One region of the Agarilytica rhodophyticola genome, then DNA from elsewhere that is predicted to be linked to it. Evidence: predicted binding sites of a transcription regulator. Region 1 holds the regulator's gene; the other holds the start of a gene.
What was found. The regulator PhoB, encoded in region 1, activates phosphate uptake and scavenging genes when phosphate is short. The targets are predictions, from matches to a motif close to TGTCATAAANNTGTAACA.
Positions count from the first base shown of each region.

Region 2: BVC89_RS01115 (substrate-binding domain-containing protein) is a predicted target of PhoB. The motif match lies at 2,989-3,006, and genes of this name have one in related genera.

Region 1 is NZ_CP020038.1:357,042-363,272, forward strand. It holds gene BVC89_RS01535 (deaminase domain-containing protein) at 1-242, opposite strand, end outside; gene BVC89_RS01540 (GNAT family N-acetyltransferase) at 622-1,809, opposite strand; gene phoR (phosphate regulon sensor histidine kinase PhoR) at 1,906-3,210, opposite strand; gene phoB (phosphate regulon transcriptional regulator PhoB) at 3,229-3,936, opposite strand; gene ubiA (4-hydroxybenzoate octaprenyltransferase) at 4,084-4,950, opposite strand; gene BVC89_RS01560 (HU family DNA-binding protein) at 5,452-5,724, shown strand; gene BVC89_RS01565 (PAS domain-containing sensor histidine kinase) at 5,834-6,231, opposite strand, start outside.
Region 2 is NZ_CP020038.1:253,185-259,415, reverse strand. It holds gene pstA (phosphate ABC transporter permease PstA) at 1-212, opposite strand, end outside; gene pstC (phosphate ABC transporter permease subunit PstC) at 221-1,618, opposite strand; gene BVC89_RS01115 (substrate-binding domain-containing protein) at 1,870-2,916, opposite strand; gene BVC89_RS01105 (TRAP transporter small permease subunit) at 3,201-3,749, shown strand; gene BVC89_RS01100 (TRAP transporter large permease) at 3,808-5,124, shown strand; gene BVC89_RS01095 (acyl-CoA thioesterase) at 5,172-5,564, shown strand; gene BVC89_RS01090 (hypothetical protein) at 5,676-6,107, opposite strand.

The DNA.
Region 1 (6,231 bases):
TTTTTGCTTCCCAAAATATCTACTGGTGAGTTATCTGTTTCTGGTGCTTGTGCCAAATGCTCCTGTGCAACTGCATTTGGCGACATAACAATTGGTGGTCTAGCTTGGGCTTGCGAAACAACTGAACTTAGGTTGTTGTTAGATGAAGCTGCATTTGTGGAATTTGCACCACTACTTCCCGTTTGAGCTGGTAACGGTTGGCCATAAATCCTGTTGTAAACTGCACTTGGAATATTACCCATAGTATTTCCGGCCTGAGTATTAGTCTTTGGTGGACTAATTTGCATTTATACAATGTTGAGTTTTAACAAGCTGCGAATATTAGTGGCTTTGGATGCCGGATTGTTCTGTAAGTATTTTTAATTAGTAAAATGTATACAATAAATCGCTTGGTTTATATCGGTTTAAATAGTTTCTGATATTTTTTGTTGAATTGTCTTTGAGAAAAGAATGTAGAAAAAAATAGAAAGTGAGATCTTGTCTTTGCGACGTAAATTTAAATGATATGCTATCCCTAGCTTTGCGGTTTAAATAGGAGAGTTGGTTAACATGTTTTTTTTAGGGGAAATTTATAAGCATTGAATTATTTTGGAGTTTTTAGATTAAAAATTTTTTCTAAAATCAAAATGTAAATAAATAATCCTCTTCTACTGTTTCAACCCCCTCCTTAAATGGCATAAGCGTTCTTGTATCTTTTATATAAGCATTAATATGTTGTATTTCTTGTTGAGTGAATTCATTGATAGCACCGTTAAATGACGGGTGGCTGAGCCAGTGGTAAGAGCGTGTTTTAATCGGCGTAAAGCCACGTTGAATTTTATGCTCACCTTGGGCGCCTGGGTCGAATCGTTTTAATTGGTGTTGGATGGCATATTCAATACCCTGGTAATAGCAGCACTCAAAGTGTAATCCATCGAGATCTATCTGAGTACCCCAGTAGCGGCCGTAAAGCGTATCTTCGTCGCGCAGATATAGGGCTGCGGCGATCATATTATTTTGATGGTGGGCACTACATACTAATACTTGTTGAGGAAATTCATGGCCGAGTCGATGGAAAAAATCTGGACCTAAATAACCTGTGCGGCCACTCCTTTTAAGATAGGTACGATGGTAGAGCGCATAGAACTTGTTCCACTCTTCTGTCGTTAGCTCATCAGCATGACGCATACGAATATCGAGATCCTGAGAGAAAACTTTTTGCCGTTCCTTTTTTAAATTTTTCCTTTTTCTGGAACTAAAACTATTGAGGAAATCGTCGAAATCTTTGAAGCCTTGATTAAACCAATGGAACTGATAACCTTGGCGTTCAGTAAAACGGGCTTGCTCAAAAGTAGAATTATCTTGTGGGAATAAGCTGTGAAAGCCCGACATATTTTCTTCTTTTAAACAGTTCTTAATCGCTTCGATTATTGCTGTGTTGCATGACTGTTTTTGTTCGTTACTTAAATCCTTTGAAAAGCCTATACGAGGGCCTGTCGCCGGGGTAAATGGAATAGCATTAAGTAACTTGGGGTAATATTCGATACCCGCTTGATGGTAAGCGTCGGCCCAGGACCAATCAAAAACGTATTCACCATAAGAGTGCCCTTTTACAAACAGAGGCATTACGGCGATGATTTTTCCATTTTCTTCGATACTAAGATGTTTTGGCTGCCATCCCGTATTTTGCTTACCGGCGGTATCGACACTGTTAGATTCTTCTAATGCCTTAAAAAAGGCGTGCTGGGTAAATGGGTATTTTGTTTGCCAAAGTGCATCCCAATCTTGGGCCGCGATTTGTGCGATTGATTGATGAAACTTAACTTCCACAACTCACATACTCTTGAAAATGGTCGTGGAAGCTTACCTGAATCTATCTAGAGGTAACAGGTGTACTTTTCATAGTGGCTAACACTAAAAAAGGTATTAAGCGACTTTTTCTCGAAGTATTCGCTCGATGGGAAAATAGCAACTGAATGAACTGCCTTTGCCGAGATGGCTGGTGATTTTTAACTCTGCGTCATGTCGGGCAAGAACATGTTTCACAATCGCAAGTCCCAGACCTGTACCTCCTAGAGCGGTTGAGCGGCTATCGTCGACCCGATAGAAACGTTCAGTAAGCCTTGGGATATGCTTAGGGTCAATGCCTAAGCCACTGTCGGTGACGCTAACGATGCATGCCTCTTCAGTTTGAGTGACACTTATATCAATACCACCGCCCTCGGGTGAGTATTTAACGGCGTTAAAGGTGAGATTTGAGAAGGCACTGTGAAGCTCTTGGTTATTGCCCAAAATTGATACCCCTGCATCGCCACTCAGAGTAATCTGATGATGTATCTTCCCTCCCAACGCTTGGGCATCGGATACGATGGTTTCTAATAGAGGCGATAAGGCAACAGGTTTTGGTTTGAGCTCGGTTTGATCAGTTTCTAGACGGCTTAGCGTGATCAAGTCATTCACTAATGCTGTCATCCTATCGCTCTGCTGTAGCATTTGATTAAAGGCATTGCGCAGTGTTTTCGATAGGTCTGGGGCATCGATGAGAGTTTCTATATAGCCTTTTATGACGGTCAGAGGCGTGCGCAGCTCGTGGGAGACATTACTGACGAAATCCTTACGCATCTGTTCCAACAAATTAACACGAGTAACGTCACGGATAACAATCAAGCGCTCTCCTTGGCCAAATGGATGGACATGGAATTCTAAATGTTGACCTTCGTTTCTAAGAGACTCAAGTTCGAGGGGAGAGCTATAGCTTTGTGTTTCAAAATAGTTAATAAAACGTGGATTGCGGATAATATTGACTAATTTGTGGCCGCGATCGATATCTTGAAAGTTGAATAGGTCTTGTGAGGAGCGATTCCACCACTCTATATTTGCGCGACTATCGACAAGTATTACCGCATCTGCCAACGCGGAAGTCATTTCCTGTACACGTGTCACAACAGCTTGCAAGCGCACTTTGTCTTTTTCGTAGCGTCTTGAGAGAAGTCTTATATCGTCGGCAATTTCTCCCCATATGCCGCCGAAGTCATCACCCGGCGGGCCGCTACGACGGGCTTGCGCTGCCCAGCTTTCAAGTTGGGCCGTGCGATAGAGCAGCCATATAATAAATAGGAACAGAGCTATTGATAGCCATACGAATTCCGCATCGAATGAAAAGCCGATGACGAAGGAGGTGATGGTGACAAAAGCGAGCCAGCGAAGCTCAGTCTTTAGACCTCTACTCATAGTATGAGAAACGCTAGTTTAGTTGTGGGCAGGTGCTATTTTATTCGAAAACCGATAGCCAGCGCCACGTACAGTTTGAATAAATCTATCATGCCCTTGAACGCTTAGCGCTTTACGCAATCGTCGTATATGCACATCGACAGTGCGCTCTTCGACATACACATTGCCGCCCCATACATGATCTAACAGCTGGCTACGGGTATAGACGCGCTCTTGATGGGTGAGGAAAAACTCTAGCAAACGATATTCCGTTGGACCCATATTGATGGGTATGGTGTTGATTGTCACTCTATGACTAGTGGGGTCTAGGCAAAGACCATCAATTTGAATGGGTTCCTGTGCACTGTGTGATTCCGCTCGGCGTAACACAGCTTTCAAACGTGCAACTAGCTCTCTGGGTGAAAATGGCTTGGTAATATAATCGTCGGCACCGACATCAAGACCTTGGATTTTATTATCCTCTTCCCCTTTTGCTGTCAGCATTATAATAGGGATATCTTGTGTGACTTCGTTGCGTTTTAGCCTCCTAGCGAGCTCTATACCGCTGGTACCTGGAAGCATCCAGTCAAGGAGTATCAAGTCCGGTTTTTTATCAATAATTAAGCTGTGAGCTTCTTGTGCATCACCGGCCTCAAGCACATGGTACTCAGCCATTTCTAAAGCAACACGCAGCATGTCCCTAATAGGGGATTCATCGTCTACGACCAAAATTCTCTTATCTGGCATTAGGCATAACCTTTGGACTCAAGCTCTGGGAAATTGAATGTGAGCGACATGCGCATTAAATAAAGCTTTTGTTGCCGTTTTATGACAAGAATAGATTCTTTTGCGCTTTTAGGATAGGTTCCTCGGTTTTAAGTCCGGTTATAAGGCTTACAAAGTTTTAGTCGCATAGTCCCCAGCGATACCTACAAACACTGCCATACCGACCCAATTATTATTTAAAAATGCCTTAAAGCATAGTTGTGGCTTACGCTCTCGTATCAGATATTGTTGGTAAACAAAGAGAGCAGCTACAGCGAGTAAGCTGAGTTTGTATACAATGCCTAATTCAAATCGGCTACCCATCATATACAAGGCAATTAAAGTGATCACCTGTAAAGCTTTGGTGACTATCAAATCCGAATCTCCAAGCAAAATGGCGGTAGATTTGACTCCAAGCTTAATATCATCCTTGCGATCCACCATAGCGTAAAACGTATCGTAGATCACAGTCCATAGAACAACAGTAGTGTAGATGAGCCAAATAGACGGCTGCAGCTCTCCTGTCTGAGCGGTAAAAGACATAGGTACAGCCCATGCGAAAGCTGCGCCGAGGACGACCTGTGGCAGATGGGTGTAGCGTTTCATAAATGGGTAAGCACTAGCCAAAGCTAAGGCGCCTAGTGATAGCATTACCGTAAGTGTATTTGTTAAGAGCACCAAGGCAAATGCCACTATACATAAAACGGCAAATAAACCTAGGGCTTCTTTGCTACTCACAATACCTGATGTCAGTGGGCGATTTTTTGTTCGTTCTACATGCTTGTCAATCTTACGATCAGCAAAATCGTTAATGACGCATCCTGCCGAGCGCATTACGACTACACCCAATAGAAAGATGATCAGTACGTCCCAATCGGGAAACCCTTTCGCCGCTAGCCACAGTGCCCAGAGTGTTGGCCATGCAACGAGATAAATTCCAATCGGCCGGTCAAGGCGCATTAATTGTCCATATTGGATCAATTTTTCTTTATTCATAAGATGTTATGGCTCGAAAAAGGGGCAAGAATACACTATAGCTGAAGCACTATAAACTGACCTTATAAAACCGGCTATTTTAGCGCTGTGTGGCGTTGCTCATTTTGCCCATAGGCCCACTATGCGCGGCAATGAGCGCCTTACTCAGCACGAAAATAGCGCGCTTTTCTTTATGCCAATTTATATTGCTTCAGCTATAACTACCACTAATGAAAAACATTTTTACTTTTTTAAGGGATTTTTGTACAAAACCCTCAAACTTTGGCTAGGCTAAAGGAGCTGGGTAAATTTTATCTGTATTGTTTTCTCTATTAATATTCTTGTATTTATAGGGAGGACTTATTGGGGATAAATCCAGAGTTCTAATAATAAGTAAAGTACTCATTTTTCTCGACAGGTGCCTTCCAATAAGGTTGTTTGTATATTTTGGGCTAAGCCTATTATTTTTTGCGAATAATCTGGGAGATCACCTTTTAGATAATTTTGCGATAGGAGAGAAATATGCGAAAAGCTGATTTAGTTAATGCGGTTGCAGATATTGCGGATTTAAGTTTGCGTGAAGCTGATGATGCAGTGTCGTCTGTGTTTGAGCACATCACAAATGCACTAGCACGTGGTGAGCCTTTAAATTTAATTGGTTTTGGTTCTTTTAACGTTAAACAGCGTGCAGCAAGGCAAGGTCGCAATCCAAAAACAGGAGACTTAATTGAAATTGCAGCGAGTAAACAAGTTAGTTTTAAAGCAGGTAAAAACTTACGGGAACATATTATTTAAATTGATTCTCATTACTGAGTAAGTTGATAAAAGAAAATTTTCGCGCACTCGAATCAATATTTTAAGAATTTATATTTGACTCTTCCTTTTCATCTTATTCAGTGCCTTTTTATTGTGGTTGTAAGGTGTTCATAAATGGAATGAGCACTTCAAATGTACTACCGATACCATAATTACTTGTTACACTTATGTTTCCGCCTAACAACTCTACCAAGTTATTGACCAGAGCTAAACCTAGCCCTGTTCCTTCAATATCAATAGTCCTTTCATCATCGACTTGCTCAAAGCTCTGAAATAATTTTTGTATTTGATCTGCCGGAATACCTATACCTGTATCAGATACTGAAAGGCTGAGACACTCGCCAAGCTCAAGATCCGTTTTTTCACTAGCGACTAAATGAACACTACCTTCATTGGTATATTTAATAGCATTTGATAAAAGATTGATCAGAATTTGGCGAACTTTAGTTTTATCCGAGAATATTCGTAAATCTGTTGAGCTGGTGT
Region 2 (6,231 bases), 100 kb from region 1:
AACTGAATATAAGTTTGTTGAAAGGCACCAATGCCATTACTGATAACTTGGTAAAACAACCCGATCAGAGCAAACAAACCAATAGATACAGACATGATGCCGTACATACGGAAACGTTTTTCAGCACGGTAACGCTTTTTAAGGCTTAATTTCACCTTATCAACGTGAGAAGTGGTGGAAGTGTTATCTGGGCGTTTTTTTGATTCATGCATTTCTATAACTACTCATAGTGCTCACGATATTTTTTCACCACATGAAGAGAAATATAGTTGAGTGAGAGAGTGACGATAAAAAGCACCAAGCCCAAGGCAAACGCGGCTAAAGTTTTGGGGCTATCAAACTCCTGATCACCCACCAGAAGAGTGACAATTTGAACGGTGACAGTCGTCACAGAATCAAGTGGATTAGCAGTAATTTTTGCAGCTAATCCTGCCGCCATCATAACAATCATCGTTTCACCAATAGCGCGGGATACCGCCAGCAGAATACTACCGACAATGCCAGGTAAGGCAGCAGGTATAACAACAAGCTTTACCACTTCAGAGGTTGTCGCTCCTAAGGCAAGCGCACCATCACGTAAGGACTGCGGAACAGCATTGATCACATCATCAGAGAGAGAAGAGATAAAAGGAATTATCATCACCCCCATAACAAGCCCTGCAGCAAGTGCGCTATCAGAAGAAACACGAACCACGCTGTCCAAACCTAACACAATAGCTACATCCCTTATAAAAGGCGCCACAGTGAGAGCAGCAATAAAGCCATAGACAACTGTCGGGATACCCGCAAGCACTTCAAGTAGAGGTTTGATAATAGCCCTAGCCCTGCGCGGTGCATATTCGGATAAATAAATAGCAGACATCAAGCCTGTGGGCACAGCAATAAGCATTGCGATACTGGCGATAAGGAGGGTGCCAGCAAAAAGGGGAAGAGCACCGAAGCCACTGTTTTTACCTGGAACTTGTTCACCATCATGAGCTTGCGGCGCCCACTCGAGACCAAATAAAAATTCGAAAACCGACACTTGCTGAAAAAATCGCAGCGATTCAAATAAAACAGAAAAAACAATACCTATCGTCGTCAAAATAGCGATACAGGCACACGCTAAAAGCATATTTTTAAAAATAGCTTCAACTCTGACACGAGCTTTCATTTTTGGGTGAATTTTAAGCCAAATGATAGCAGCGATAATTGCCATAGACAGCAGAACTACGATAGATACTAACCATTGGCTATTACGCTCTAAGCCTAAAATAAACTCGGCAGATGCAATAACGAAGGGCGGTGTATCACCGACGTATTGACCGTAAGCAACATTGTAAATTTTGTTTAGAATGAGGTTAATTTCATCTTTTTCTAACCCACGAATATCCTCTGGTAGTTGCTGTACAACAAGCATCTCGATGATATCTGCTTGGAAAATTAACCAAACACCTAGCAGCAACGCTGCAGGTATTGCCGACCACAACACCGTCAACATACCATAGTAAAATGGCAGAGAATTGAGGCCGGGGACACCTCCCACAGTTTTTGCCAAACTCATAGAGCGGCCGTAGCCAAGCGCATATATGGCAACAAGCATCACGATTATAAATACCAGTAATATAGAGGTACTCATAAAGTAAGACTCAGGGCTTGCACAAACATAGCGGTGATGTTTCCATGAATAATGAACATCTGATAGTAATCAGAATAGTTATTGGCGAATGAGGAGAGAAAAAGAATGCGCTACATTGGCCCACAGACACCAAGTAACATTGCGATTTATTATCTTATTTAAAATAATTTTAATCATAAAATTTCTTTTTACGCTCCTATATAAACTTCGATAGTGTATAAATATCAATAAAGGCAAATCCTATAAATGGCTTATATTCCTTGAAGAGTTTGTGTTTGCGTCACCCGTTGACCCATCTTTCGACGCATCATTTTACCGAGCGGTATCATGCCTTTATCTGTTAAATAGCCTTCTTCTCCCCAAGCTTTTTCACTGGTAAATTCGGCCAAGTATTCAGCAATACCAGGTATTACACCGATGTGGCTTTTTTTCACATAAAAGTACAGTGGGCGAGAAACCGGGTACGCGCCTGTGGCAATCGTATCAAGCTCTGCTTTGGCACCATCAATAATAGATGCCTGTACCTTATCGTTATTTTGATCTAAAAAGCTAAAGCCAAAGATACCTAATATGTCAGGATTACCAACTAGCTTCTGCACAACTAAATTGTCATTTTCGCCAACACTAATAAAGTGACCATCTTCGCGCAGAATCCTACAAATATTAGTGTATTGATCTTGTTTATTTGCTTTAAGAGCTTTAACCCATGCAAACATTTGGCAGCCACCTTCCATTGCTAATTCTAGAAACGCATCCCGTGTTCCAGATGTAGAAGGGGGCCCCAATACTTCAATCCTAATATTTGGCAAAATTGGGTCTATATCCGCCCACATCACATAAGGGTTCTCAATCACCGTATGGCTGCCATCGGGATTGGGCACATACTTAGCCAAAGCTAAAAAAATATGCTTTGTGCTTAGGCTCATTTGCTTAGATCTCACAGAATTAGCGAGAACAATTCCATCGTAGCCAATGAGAACTTCCATTATGTTCTTAACTCCATGTTTTCGACAGTATGCAAATTCTGACGCCTTTATTCTGCGCGAGGCGTTGGTGATATCGGGATACTGTACACCCAGGCCTTTACAAAATTCTTTAAAACCACCGCCAGTACCTGTTGCTTCTACAGTAGGCGTTTTAAATTTGGTTATCCTACCAAAGCGCTCTGCCACCACTTTCGAAAAAGGAAATACTGTTGAAGAGCCAACAATGCTAATAGAATCTCGATTAGCTGCAAATGTGACCGCTGAAAGAAGAACAGCAATCGATGTTAGCGCTATGAATATTCTATTGTTCATACTTTTACTCCGGTATTCGATCGGATTCTTTCGTATGTTATCGCGCATCTTAGGACGCATTTATAACACTTTTGTTACAGTTAAACGAAATATTACGTTTTTTGGTCAGTTTTTTTACATAGGCCATAAAGGCGCAATAAACATAAGCGACAAAAATATCGTCATTTTCACTCTGGTTGCTACACTTTAACCTCAAATCATAGATATACTCACAGTAAGAAGCTGCAGGCGCTAGACCAGCGGCGCTTGTTTGCTCTAACAATACTAATAACAAAAATACTTATATGATCAACTTCTTGCATTCCTTCATCAATGCTGTTGAAACACTCAATAATGTTCTGGCTAAGTACCTGGCATGGCTCACAGGGGTGATGGCCATCGTTATTTTCCTAATTGTCGTGGGCCGCTCCGCTTTTGACATGGGCTCTATTGCTTTACAAGAGAGCATTACCTACATGCATACCTGCGTCTTTATGGTATGTCTTGCTTATACTGCGCAAGAGGGTGGTCATGTGCGAGTCGATATTTTTTATCGACGCCAAGACACTGCCAGCAAAGCCTGGGTCGATGTTGTCGGAGCGACTATTTTTTTACTGCCGTTCTCACTATTCATGTTCGCAATCAGTTGGAATTTCGTCATCAGCGCTTGGCACATCAAGGAAGGATCGATTGATCCCGGCGGTATCCCTGCACTATATCTTATGAAAACACTGATTCCTATTGCCGCATTTTTATTGGCTTTGCGTGCCATAACGGAAGTTATTAGCAACTTACTACACCTCACATTTTTGCCTGCTAGCTCAGCACAGGCCAACGAGCAACCTAAGGGATAAACAATACGTGATTGAATTTCTACCGGTTTTAATGTTTATCGCCGTTTGTGCGGCATTGATGTTAGGTTATCCCGTCGCCTTTACCTTGGCTGGTACAGCATTAATTTTTGCCGGGATCGGCATCTTATTTGGTAGTTTTCAGGCTGAATTTTTGCTCAATTATCCTGAGCGAGTATTTGGCACTATGACCAATACAACACTGATCGCCGTGCCCCTATTCGTTTTAATGGGTGTCATACTAGAACGATCAAAAATCGCCGAAGAGCTGCTGTTAAACATGGCGCAAGCCTGTGGGCGTCTACCCGCAGGTCTTGGTATATCTGTGGTGTTGGTGGGTGCATTAATGGCCGCAAGCACAGGCATTGTCGGTGCAACCGTGGTCACTATGGGTTTAATGTCATTGCCCACTATGATGAAAAATGGCTATTCACCTTCTCTTTCCTGCGGCACGATCTGCGCTACAGGAACGTTGGGACAGATTATCCCGCCATCCATTGCACTAGTGATGCTCGGCGATATTATTTCAAGTGCCTATCAAGAAGCTCAGCTTGCCCGTGGTATTTTTAATTCTGCGCCCGTATCGGTAGGCGATTTATTTGTCGGTGCAATAATACCCGGTCTGCTCTTAGTTGTGATGTATATTGCCTATTTATTAGGCATTGGTATTTTGCAGCCAAATTCTGCCCCCAAATTAGCACCATCCGAATCCTATAGCCTTACATCATTAATAAAGAGCATTGCTCCTCCCATAGTGCTTATCCTTCTTGTATTGGGCTCAATTATCTCAGGCCTAGCAACCCCCACTGAAGCCGCTGGCGTCGGCGCAATTGCCGCATCGATCTTGGCTCTGACGAAGGGGCAAATGAATAAAGCAATGCTTGATCAGGTGATGGAATCCACGTTGAAAGTAACAACCATGGTATTTGCAATATTGTTGGGAGCATCTTTATTCTCTTTAGTATTCAATGGGTTAGGTGGTGACAAACTTATCCACAGTTTCTTTGAACACCTTCCCGGTGGTGTTTTTGTTGCCGTATTAGTCGTGATGATCGTGATATTCGTCCTCGGCTTCATTCTCGATTTCATTGAGATCACCTTTGTTGTTGTACCATTGATTGGACCGGCATTGCTGACTATGGGGGTTGACCCTATTTGGCTGGGTATTATGATTGCTATCAATTTACAGACATCTTTTCTTACACCACCTTTTGGTTTTGCACTATTCTATTTACGTGGCGTAGCGCCAGAAACCATAAAAACATCATCGATTTATCGTGGCGTAATTCCTTTTATTATGATCCAATTAGTATTGCTTGCTGCACTTGCACAATGGCCAAGCTTAGTGACGTGGCTACCAGAGCAACTATCACCCTAAAGTAGAGCATTCGGCTAACAGCAGTCATTAAGAGAAGGAAAATAATAATGGTAGTAATTGATGAAGACCCAGTACCTAATGGGCAACTGGTTTTAAAGACTCACACCATGCCCCGTGATACTAACGCAGATGGTGATATTTATGGCGGCTGGCTGTTGTCGCAAATGGACATAGCCGGCGCGATCGCTGCTCGCGAAATCGCCAAAGGACGTGTTACTACTGTGGCCGTAGGGAGCCTAGCATTTCTCTGCCCGATTCCCGTAGGCTGTGCGGTAAGTTGCTATTGTGAGATCGTCGAGATAGGGCGCTCTTCTATTAAAGTACTTGTAGACGTCTGGATAAAATCCGACGACGACAACCTGCATAAGGTGACCGAAGGTGACTTTATATATGTCGCCATCGACGATCACGGCAGAACTCGCTGCTTACCTAAGGGCTAGCAGGAAGATACAACATAGAACGCCTACGTAGTAGGCATCCCATCATGATAAACTCGTTATGCATTTCGGTTTATCAACATTAATTTTCCGTTTGATGTGTTTGTTAGCTAACTAGAACGGGTTACCAGAATTCACTGGGATATTCATAAGAAAGTTACCGGACACCCAGTAAGCACTGGCGATGACGAAACTGTTGTGACCTATTGCTTGGGGGTCTGTTGGTTCACTCTTGATCTTTGCATAGCCGTGCTGAGAACTTCCGGGGACATTCTTTGCACAAAGTAAAGTTGTTTGATTAGGTTGCAATTTAAAAGGAGTGTTAAATTGGCTAGGTATTCCATTATTTACAGAAGAGCCAGTGTATAAAGCCCCAGTGCTAATATATGCACTTACCGTCACATCAACATTTATGTTACTTACGTTACTCACTGTAGTACACCAACTTCCAGTTGATGTATGAGTAAACTTAGGTACAAATACTTCCCCCGAGAAGGCGTTGAAACTTATGAGGTAAAACAATCCAGTTAATAATTTTTTAAACATTTTTTTATCCTTTTAATTGGTAAATGGTAGTAGCTGAAAAAATAGCTATTTGTTAATTTTTTAAAGTCCCAGTATATAAATGGTTAGGCATAAAAATGAACTCAGTATTTTGCCAGTCGCCCCA